2 regions of the Streptomyces sp. NPDC047079 genome follow, and region 2 is predicted to be linked to the other one. Evidence: riboswitches for the same ligand, from Rfam matches in the RefSeq annotation. Region 2 holds a riboswitch; the other holds the start of a gene.
What was found. Region 2 has a riboswitch for thiamine pyrophosphate ahead of ABZ823_RS15355 (thiamine ABC transporter substrate-binding protein). Riboswitches for the same ligand answer to the same signal wherever they lie in the genome.

Region 1: linked by a shared signal. The riboswitch ahead of thiC (phosphomethylpyrimidine synthase ThiC) and the one ahead of ABZ823_RS15355 (thiamine ABC transporter substrate-binding protein) in region 2 are both predicted to bind thiamine pyrophosphate.

What each region holds. Positions count from the first base shown of each region.
Region 1 covers NZ_JBEYUZ010000003.1:108,935-114,044, forward strand. The annotation lists gene ABZ823_RS05325 (hypothetical protein) at 173-1,045, shown strand; gene thiC (phosphomethylpyrimidine synthase ThiC) at 1,260-3,062, opposite strand; TPP riboswitch at 3,055-3,210, opposite strand; partial or broken gene ABZ823_RS05335 (YibE/F family protein) at 3,271-3,498, shown strand; gene ABZ823_RS05340 (SsgA family sporulation/cell division regulator) at 3,699-4,136, opposite strand; gene ABZ823_RS05345 (helix-turn-helix domain-containing protein) at 4,237-4,971, opposite strand.
Region 2 covers NZ_JBEYUZ010000009.1:204,646-209,755, forward strand. The annotation lists gene ABZ823_RS15345 (NAD-dependent epimerase/dehydratase family protein) at 1-221, opposite strand, end outside; gene rlmN (23S rRNA (adenine(2503)-C(2))-methyltransferase RlmN) at 802-1,908, shown strand; TPP riboswitch at 1,946-2,051, shown strand; gene ABZ823_RS15355 (thiamine ABC transporter substrate-binding protein) at 2,137-3,216, shown strand; gene ABZ823_RS15360 (iron ABC transporter permease) at 3,192-4,856, shown strand; gene ABZ823_RS15365 (ABC transporter ATP-binding protein) at 4,859-5,110, shown strand, end outside.

The sequences.
Region 1 (5,110 bases), on a different contig from region 2:
CCGGCGGGGAACCGTCCAACGAGTACCCGAACCGGGCGGCAATTTCTGGAAACCCCCTGTCACCGTGTGCCGTCGCCGCTCTACCATCGGCTTATCCGTAGCAGGCTCCCCTCCGTTTCTGCCCAACGGCTCGTCAGCATGCCGAGCCACAAGCCCTACGGAGCATCGGGGGATGCACATGAACAGCGTTCCGCAGCACCTGCTGAGCGAGGACCGCCAGGACTACGAGCGGATCCTCGGTGAGGCGCTGCGCTCCGCGCCACACCGCCCGGATCTGGCCGCTGTGGGACAGCGGCTCAACCCCGAACAGCTGCGCACCATGGCGCTGAACGCCACCGCCCTCATCACCGCGGCGGCGACCGAGGAATACCAGCACTATGTGAAGGTCCGCGAGGAACTGCGCCGGCCGGCGCCGTCCACCCCGCCCGTGCACGAGAGCGGCGAAGCACGCGACTCCACCGAGCCGGAGACGGACGGCCAGGGGCTCGCCGCCACCGTGGGAGAGGCCGCGGCAAGCGCCGGAGCGGGGGCCGTCGTCGCGGTCCTCGCCCCGTTCCTCGCCGGTGCCGCCGCGGCGATCTTCCTGCTCGTGGGTTACATCCTCAAGATGGTCAACCCCGATCAGGCGTTCGCGCGGACCCTCCTGACCACCGGGTGGGTCTTCGGCGCGGTGACCGCGGCGGCGATCCTCGTCGCCGCGATCGGTCTGTTGCTCACCGCGCTGCGCAACAGCGCATCGGCCCGGGATGCCGACGCCCAGAACGCGCTGGCTACGGAAGTGGCGCGGGCTCGGGAGGCCTGGCACGAGGCACTGCTGGAGCGTGGCATCCTGCCGTTCCTCCGCGAGGCCCTCGCCGACCCGGGAAGGGCCGCGATGAGCCGAAAGGCACCCGAAACGACGCCCAGCCGCATCCCACACCTCGGCTACGACCGCCCGGGCTTCAGCAGCCCGGACAGCGGCCCCACCGCGGGTCCGCGCCCCAGCTTCAGCAGCCCGGACTTCACCAGTCCGGACTTCGGGGGCCCGGAACACCAGCCGGAGTGACGGATCTCGGCCGACATCCCGCCGGCCGAGGTGAAACCGTCGGCGGACCGGGCCGACCGGCCGCCGGACCGTCACCCGGAGCCGGCCCCACCTCCGGGCCCTCGCCCGGAGCCGGTCCCGAACCGCGACATCCACCGAAGCCGGCCCGCCCTTCCGAAGGAGCGCGGGCCGGGACTTCAGCGCGCGCCCTGGACCGGCACTGCGCGACGGCGGATCACTCCGCGATCGGCAGATACACCCGGTTCCCGCTCGCCGCGAACTCCTTCGACTTCTGGAGCATCCCCTCGGCGATCTCGTGCTGCGTCGCGCCCTCGGCCGCCTCACCGCCGAACCGCTCGGTGATGCTCTGGCTGATCTTCATGGAGCAGAACTTCGGACCGCACATCGAGCAGAAGTGGGCGGTCTTGGCAGGCTCGGCGGGGAGGGTCTCGTCGTGGAAGTCACGGGCCGTGTCGGGGTCGAGGGCCAGGTTGAACTGGTCCTCCCAGCGGAACTCGAAACGCGCGTCGGACAGCGCGTCGTCCCACTCCTGCGCACCCGCGTGCCCCTTGGCCAGATCGGCCGCGTGGGCGGCGATCTTGTAGGTGATGACGCCGGTCTTGACGTCATCACGGTTGGGCAGGCCCAGGTGCTCCTTGGGGGTGACATAGCAGAGCATGGCCGTGCCCCACCAGGCGATCATCGCGGCGCCGATACCGGAGGTGATGTGGTCGTACGCCGGCGCGATGTCCGTGGTCAGCGGACCCAGCGTATAGAACGGCGCTTCATCGCAGATCTCCTGTTGCAGGTCGATGTTCTCCTTGATCTTGTGCATCGGGACGTGTCCCGGGCCCTCGATCATGGTCTGTACGTGGAAACGCCTGGCGATACGGCCGAGTTCCCCGAGCGTGCGCAGTTCCGCGAACTGCGCCTCGTCGTTGGCGTCCGCGATCGAACCGGGCCGCAGGCCGTCGCCCAGCGAGTAGGTGACGTCGTAGGCCGCGAGAATCTCGCAGAGCTCCTCGAAGTTCTCGTAGAGGAACGACTCCTTGTGGTGTGCGAGGCACCACGCGGCCATGATCGAGCCGCCGCGGGAGACGATGCCGGTCTTGCGGTTCGCCGTCAGCGGTACATACGCCAGGCGCACCCCCGCATGGACCGTCATGTAGTCCACGCCCTGTTCGGCCTGTTCGATGACCGTGTCCTTGTAGATCTCCCAGGTCAGCTCCTCGGCCCTGCCGTCGACCTTCTCGAGCGCCTGGTAGAGCGGCACCGTGCCGATCGGCACAGGGGAGTTGCGCAGTACCCATTCACGGGTGGTGTGGATATTGCGGCCGGTGGACAGGTCCATGACCGTGTCGGCACCCCAGCGGGTCGCCCAGGTCATCTTCTCGACCTCCTCCTCGATCGAGGAGGTCACCGCGGAGTTGCCGATGTTGGCGTTGACCTTGACCAGGAAGCGCTTGCCGATGATCATCGGCTCGATCTCCGGGTGGTTGACGTTCACCGGCAGCACCGCGCGACCCGCCGCGATCTCCTCGCGGACGATCTCGGGAGAGACGTTCTCCCGGAGAGCCACGAACTCCATCTCCGGCGTGATCTCCCCGCGGCGCGCGTACGCGAGCTGCGTCACCGCGTTGCCGTCGCGGCCACGGCGCGGCTGGCGCGGGCGTCCCGGAAACACCGCGTCGAGGTTGCGCAGGCCGCCACGCGGCGAGGTGTGCTTGATCCCATCGTCCTCGGGACGGACGGGACGGCCCGCGTACTCCTCGGTGTCGCCGCGAGCGGTGATCCAGTTCTCCCGCAGCGGCGCAAGGCCCCTGCGGACGTCCGTCTCGGCGACTGGATCGGTGTACGGACCGGAGGTGTCGTACAGGGTGACCGACCGCCCGTTGGTGAGGTGCACCTGACGGACCGGCACCCGCAGGTCGGGGCGAGAGCCCTCGATGTACGCCTTGTGCCAGCCGATGGACTTCCCGGCCTCCTGGGGCTCGTCACCCTGGACGGAGGCAGGCGTGCGTACGTCCTTGATGGTCATGAGACCTACTCCCTACGCCGGCATTACCCGGTAACAGGTTCAGCGGTCGACGCAGCAGTTCCCGCCCGCCGATGTTCCACGTGAAACATCGCGTCTGCGGAGTCAGCGCCCTCTCAGCCCGGTGCTCCGAGCTCCCGCGTGTGCAAAGGTGCCTTCACGCTAGCGTCTTGTTGGGCAAGCTGAACAGTGGGCCTCACGCGTTCCTTGCTTCGACCGGGAGACCCAACCGGCCACGGTGACCACGGTCGTGGCGGTGGACTGCGCATCCGTGAACGCCTCGGCTGGGACCACGCCCGGCTGCACCTCCATCGCCAGGGACCCGTCGGCCCCACAGAAGCCGACCGGCACCTGCAAGAAGGCGCCGGTCCACATCGACACCGGCAAGGACAAGGGCGGTACGTTCACGGAGATCGTCCAGCCGGACCAGTCACGGCAGTCGGCCCCCGCCCGCAGGGGTCGAGGGCGCCGCCGCAAGCGCAGAGACTTCCCACACCGGGACCGAAAGAGGCCCAGGCCGAAAGACGCCCCCGCAGAACCGTTACGGCATATCCGCGCGCCCGTACCGCCTTGAAGGGACGGTTTACGGCGCGAGGAACCGTTACGGCCCGAGGAACCGTTACGGCGCCGCGCGCGGTCTCAGCCCGCGCTCTGCTCCTCCGCCAGGATCCGGTCCAGCGCCTCGTCCAGATGCGCGTCGAAGTCGGCGAGAGATCCCTCCTGCCCGAGCGGCACCAGCTTGTCGGTGCGGTCGAGAAACGCCACCAGGGGCACCGCACCCGACCGGAACAGCGCGCGGTCGCCGCCCACCTGGAGCCGGATCAGCACATCACCGAAGGTGTCCGGCTCGGCGGGCGCGATGTGCACATCGCCGTCGCCGCACGGCCGACCCACCCCGTCCACCAGCAGCTCACGACCGAAAGCCCAGGTCACGGGTGCGTCGCCGGGCAGATGGAAGGTCAGACGCACCGCATAGGGATCACAGGTCTCGTAACACAGCTCCACCGGAATGCGGAAGGAGAGCTCCTCGGACACGAGAAAGCTCATCATGACCTCTGCCTGCACCGACTTGCGCATCGTCTACCCCGTCAGTAGCCGTCGACTGGCCAGGAATGATCACCCTGACACCTGCAGGAAGTTTGCTGAACGTGTATGGCAGATCACAAGGAGTGAGTTTTCAGATGCTGATAGAGAAGGCGAGTGTCCCTAGCAGTCTGCCGGTCTCCGCCTGCAGCTGACGGGCCGCCGGCAGCAACCGGTCGGCCTGGTGGGACGGCAGGGAGATGGCCACCGCCGCGGCCGTCGTACCCGCGGTGAGGGGGATCGCGGCGCAGGCCGCCCCGAGCGCGTACTCCTGGCACTCGACGACGGCCTCCATCGGCCCCAGGCGCTCCAGACGGCGCTCCAGGCTGCGGTTGTCACGCACCGTGTACGGAGTGAGGGGGTGCACCGGATAGCGATCGAGATGGTCGTGCCGGGCCTCTTCGTCGAGCTGTGACAGCAGGCACTGACCGAGCGCGTGCGCGTGCCCGGTCTCCCGGAAGTCGGCCCACTCTCCGACCGCCGGACCGTCCGGGCCGGCGGCAACACCGAGGACCTCGATCTCACCCTCGCGGTAGACCGCGTAGTAGACCGGGACACCGATCGAATCACGCCATTGTGCGAGCGCGTCGTTCACCATGCTGCGACGTTTCTGCTGGGCCGCGGTGGCGCCCAACCGCTCGGCGGCCTCCCCGAGGAAGAACAGGCCCTTCTCCCGCCGCAGATAACCCTCATGAGTCAGGGTGCGCAAGAGGTGGTACGCCGTGGGAAGCGCCAGACCGACCTCACGCGCCAACTGCTTGGCGGGAGCCCCGTACGCATGCTCGGCGACGGCCTCCAGCAGCCGCATCGCCCGCTGCACCGATCCGATGAGGGTGGTGGACTGTGCCGGCGCGGGCGGAAGGTGCTCTTCCGCCGGTGAGGCGCGCCGCTGTGCGGGCGGCGTGGCTGAGTAGGCGGGTGCGGTGCCAACCGTGGCCAAAGGTCACTCCCGGAGCACGAGGGTGGGC
Region 2 (5,110 bases):
CCCGGCTGCCATGACACCTCGACGACCGCGTCCCATACCCGGTCGAGCAGGGGATCGTACGCCGACGGATCGCGCCGGTCGGCGGCGAACAGTGTCGCTCCGTCCGCGACTTCTCCGCTCTCGCCACGCGCGAGGCAGGTCACCCGATGGCCGCGTTCGATCGCCTGCCGCGACAGCTCCCGAGCCACCCATGCCGTTCCGCCCAGAACCAGGATCTCCATACCGACACACAAGCACGGGGATCACCGCCCGGCGAGGCGGATTCGCTGACAGCAGATGGTCAGCCGTCAGATCGATCTCGACCCTCGGGCAGTAACGGCGACCCGCCGAGGCATCCAAACACCCGACCACGAAGTCGCACTGCAGTACTAGGGCGACGCTGCTGGGTCATCGAACGCACCATCTCCCGGCTGACCGGCTGACCGGCTGACCGGCTGACCGGCTGACCGGCTGACCGGCTGACCGGCTGACCGGCTGACCGGCGGTGGCGGCAGCCGCTGACGGGATCGATCGAACCCTTGCCGGGCGGCCGGAGGTCACCGAGCACGTCACGCCGGGATGGACCTGCCCGCACTCGGGGCCTTCGTCATGGGTGAGGTCTTCTGGCACGCCCATACCACCAGGTCAGGGTGCGGCTCGGCGAGTGGCGGCCAGCCGATGCGTGATCGCCCCTGGGCCGTCCCCGGGCCGTCCCCGGGCCGTCCGAGGCCGCTTGGCAGTGACCGGTGGCCACTACTAACGACAGTCGTAGTGAGTGACAGCCGCAGGTCACACAACTGGATCTGCGACACTGGTTGAGCCATGCCTAAGCCCGGAGAACTCACTTTCGTCGCGCCGCGCGGAGCCAAGACCCCGCCGCGGCATCTTGCCGATCTCACGCCCGCCGAGCGCAAGGAGGCGGTCGCCGCGGTCGGTGAGAAGCCGTTCCGCGCCAAGCAGCTCTCGCAGCACTACTTCGCGCGGTACTCGCACGACCCGGAGCAGTGGACCGACATCCCCGCCCCCTCGCGCCCCAAGCTCCAGGAGGCGCTGCTCCCCGAGCTGATGACCGTCGTGCGGCATCTGTCGACCGACCAGGCCACGACCCGCAAGACGCTGTGGCGGCTGTTCGACGGGACCCTCGTGGAGTCAGTGCTGATGCGCTATCCCGACCGGGTCACCATGTGCATCAGCTCCCAGGCGGGCTGCGGCATGAACTGCCCCTTCTGCGCCACCGGTCAGGCAGGTCTGGACCGCAACCTGTCCACCGCGGAGATCGTGCACCAGATCGTGGACGGCATGCGGGCGCTGCGCGACGGCGAGATCCCCGGCGGACCGGCGCGGCTGTCGAACATCGTCTTCATGGGCATGGGCGAGCCCCTCGCCAACTACAAGCGGGTCGTCGGCGCCATCCGCGCGCTCACCGATCCCGCGCCGGACGGGCTCGGGCTCTCGCAGCGCGGGATCACCGTGTCGACCGTCGGGCTGGTGCCGGCCATCCACCGCTTCGCCGACGAGGGCTTCAAGTGCCGCCTGGCCATCTCCCTGCACGCGCCGGACGACGAACTGCGCGACACCCTCGTGCCCGTCAACACGCGGTGGAAGGTGCGCGAGGTTCTCGACGCCGGGTTCGAGTACGTCGAGAAGTCCGGGCGCCGGCTGTCCATCGAGTACGCCCTGATCCGGGACATCAACGACCAGGCGTGGCGCGGCGACCGGCTCGGCCGGCTGCTCAAGGGCAAGCCCGTCCACGTCAATCTGATCCCGCTCAATCCGACGCCCGGCTCCAAGTGGACCGCGTCACGGCCCGAGGACGAGAAGGCGTTCGTCGAGGCGATCGCCGCCCATGGGGTGCCGGTGACCATCCGGGACACCCGGGGCCAGGAGATCGACGGAGCGTGTGGCCAGCTGGCGGCCACCGAGCGGTAGTCTGAAGCCCGTCCATACCGTCATAGTCCATATCTTCATATTCCGACAGGGGAGCGCCACAGCGCTGAGAGTGCGGGAGAGCCCGCAGACCCTCTGAACCTCGCCCAGGTCATTCTGGGTAGGGAGTTCGGTCTTCACTCGAGCTGTTGCGCCCTGCCCGGGACTCTTCAGGGTTCCCGGGCAGGGCCGCGTCTCTTCCTGGTCACCTCCAGGAGGAATTCAGTGAGCATCACCGCAAGGCAGTTCGCGGCCGTCGCCGTCGGGCTGGGCCTGGTCACGCTGTCCGCGTGCGGATCGTCCGGCTCCACCGACGGGAGCGGTGGCGACTCCAAGACCGTGACCCTCGTCAGCCACAACTCGTGGGCCGCCTCCAAGAGCGTCATCGCGGCGTTCGAGAAGGAGTCCGGCTACCGGGTCAGGGTCCTCACCGACGGCGACGCGGGCCAGGCCGTCAACAAGGCGATCCTCACCAAGGACAATCCGCAGGGCGACGTCTTCTTCGGCGTCGACAACACACTGCTGTCCCGGGCCCTCGACAACGGTCTGTTCCAGCCGTACGCGGCCAAGGGACTCGACCGGGTCGGCGCGCAGTACCAGCTGGACAAGGACAAGCACCGGGTGACGCCCGTCGACTACGGCGACATCTGCGTCAACTATGACAAGAAGTACTTCGCCGACCACAGGCTCGCCCCGCCGGCCTCCTTCGACGACCTCACCAAGCCCGCCTACAAGAACCTCCTCGTCACCGAGAACGTCTCCACGTCCTCGCCGGGCCTCGGCTTCCTCCTCGGCACCGCCGCCGCGTACGGAGACACCGGCTGGCAGGGCTACTGGAAGAAGCTCAAGGACAACGGCGTGAAGGTGGTCGACGACTGGCAGCAGGCCTACGAGCAGGAGTTCTCCGGTTCGGCCGCCGGCAGGAAGGCGGGGGGTGACCGGCCGCTCGTCGTCTCCTACGCCTCCTCGCCGCCCGCCGAGGTCGTCTACGCCAAGCCGCGGCCCGACACCGCGCCGACCGGCGTCGCGACCGGGACCTGCTTCCGCCAGATCGAGTTCGCGGGTCTGCTGAGCAACGCCCACAACCCCAAGGGCGCCAAGGCCTTCCTCGACTTCCTGATCAGCAGGAGGTTCCAGGAGGACATGCCGCTCAACATGTACGTCTACCCGGTCGTGCAGGGCGCGCCGGTGCCCGCCGAGTTCACCGAGTACGGGCCCGCGGCCAAGGACCCCGCGACCATGGCCCCGGCGGACATCGCCGCCAACCGTGACCAGTGGGTCAGGTCGTGGACGTCGCTCGTACTGAAGTAGCCCCGAGGAGCCGGGGCGGCGCGGCGCGGTTCGGGCTCATGGCCCTGCCGGCCGTGTTCTTCGCGGTCTTCTTCGCCTACCCCGTCGCCGCGATCGTCACGCGCGGTCTGCGCGTCGACGGGGTGTGGCGCCCCGGCCGCGTCGCGGAGGTGCTCGCACAGTCCGACATCCGGCATGTGCTGTGGTTCACGACCTGGCAGGCTCTCGCCTCCACCGCCCTGACCCTGCTGGTGGCGATGCCCGGCGCCTACGTCTTCGCCCGCCTGGACTTCCCCGGCAAGCAGTTGCTCCGCGCGGTCGTCACCGTGCCGTTCGTGCTGCCCACGGTCGTCGTCGGCACGGCCTTCCTGGCCCTCGTCGGCCGCGGCGGACTCCTCGACGACCTGTGGGGCGTCCGGCTCGACACGAGCGTGTGGGCCATCCTGCTCGCCCATGTCTTCTTCAACTACGCGGTCGTCGTCCGCACGGTCGGCGGCCTGTGGGCGCAGCTCGACCCGCGTCAGGAGGAGGCCGCACGGGTACTCGGCGCCTCCCGCGTCACCGCCTGGCGGACGGTGACGCTGCCCGCCCTGGGCCCGGCCGTGGCCGCCGCCGCCCTCATGGTCTTTTTGTTCACGTTCACCTCGTTCGGTGTGGTGCAGATCCTGGGCGGCCCCACCTTCTCCACGCTGGAAGTGGAGATCTACCGGCAGACCTCGGAGATCTTCGACCTGTCCACGGCCGCCGTGCTGACGATCATTCAGTTCCTGGCGGTCGGCGCGATCCTCGTGGTGCACGCCTGGACCGTGCGCCGCCGGGAGAGCGCGCTGCGGCTGGTCGACGCGTCCCGCACGGCGCGCAGACCGCGCGGGGCGGCCCAGTGGGCGCTGCTCGGGTCGGTCCTCACCACCGTCGCCGTCCTGCTCGTCCTGCCGCTCGCCGTACTGGTCGGGCGGTCGCTGGACGCGCCCGGGCTCACGTACTACAAGGCACTGACGCACGCGGACGGCGGCACCTTCCTCGTCGCGCCCGTCCACGCGATCGGCAACTCGCTCGCGTACGCCGTCGTCGCCACGCTCATCGCCGTGCTGATCGGCTCACTCGCCGCAGGGGCCCTCGCCCGCCGGGACGCAGGCCGTCTGGTACGGGGCTTCGACGCGCTGCTGATGCTGCCGCTGGGGGTGTCCGCCGTGACCGTCGGCTTCGGGTTCCTGATCTCTCTCGACCGGCCGCCGCTGGACCTGCGCGGCTCCTGGATCCTGGTACCGCTCGCGCAGGCGCTGGTGGGCGCCCCCTTCGTCGTACGCACCATGCTGCCCGTGCTGAGGGCCGTGGACGAGCGGCTGAGGGAGGCGGCCGCGGTGCTCGGCGCCTCGCCGTGGCGGGTGTGGCGTGAGGTCGACCTGCCGATCGTACGGCGGGCGCTGCTGATCGCGGCCGGGTTCGCGTTCGCGGTGTCGCTCGGCGAGTTCGGGGCGACGGTGTTCATCGCCCGGCCCGACAACCCGACGCTGCCGGTCGCGGTGGCACGCCTGCTCGCACGGCCCGGTGACCTCAACTACGGCCAGGCGATGGCCCTTTCGACGATTCTGATGGTGGTGTGCGCGGTGGCGCTGCTGGTCCTGGAGAGCCTGCGGACCGATCGGACGGGGGAGTTCTGACGATGCTCAGGCTGGAGCGGACGGCCGTACGATTCGGGGGGCGCGCCGCGCTCGACGGAGTCGACCTCGAGGTCGCCGAGCACGAGGTGGTGTGCGTGCTCGGGCCCAGCGGCGGCGGCAAGTCGACGCTGCTGCGGACCGTGGCGGGGCTGCAACCGCTCGACTCGGGGCGGGTGTTCCTCGACGGCCGCGATCTGGCCGGGGTGCCCGCTCACCGGCGCGGGGTGGGGCTGATGTTCCAGGACCATCAGCTG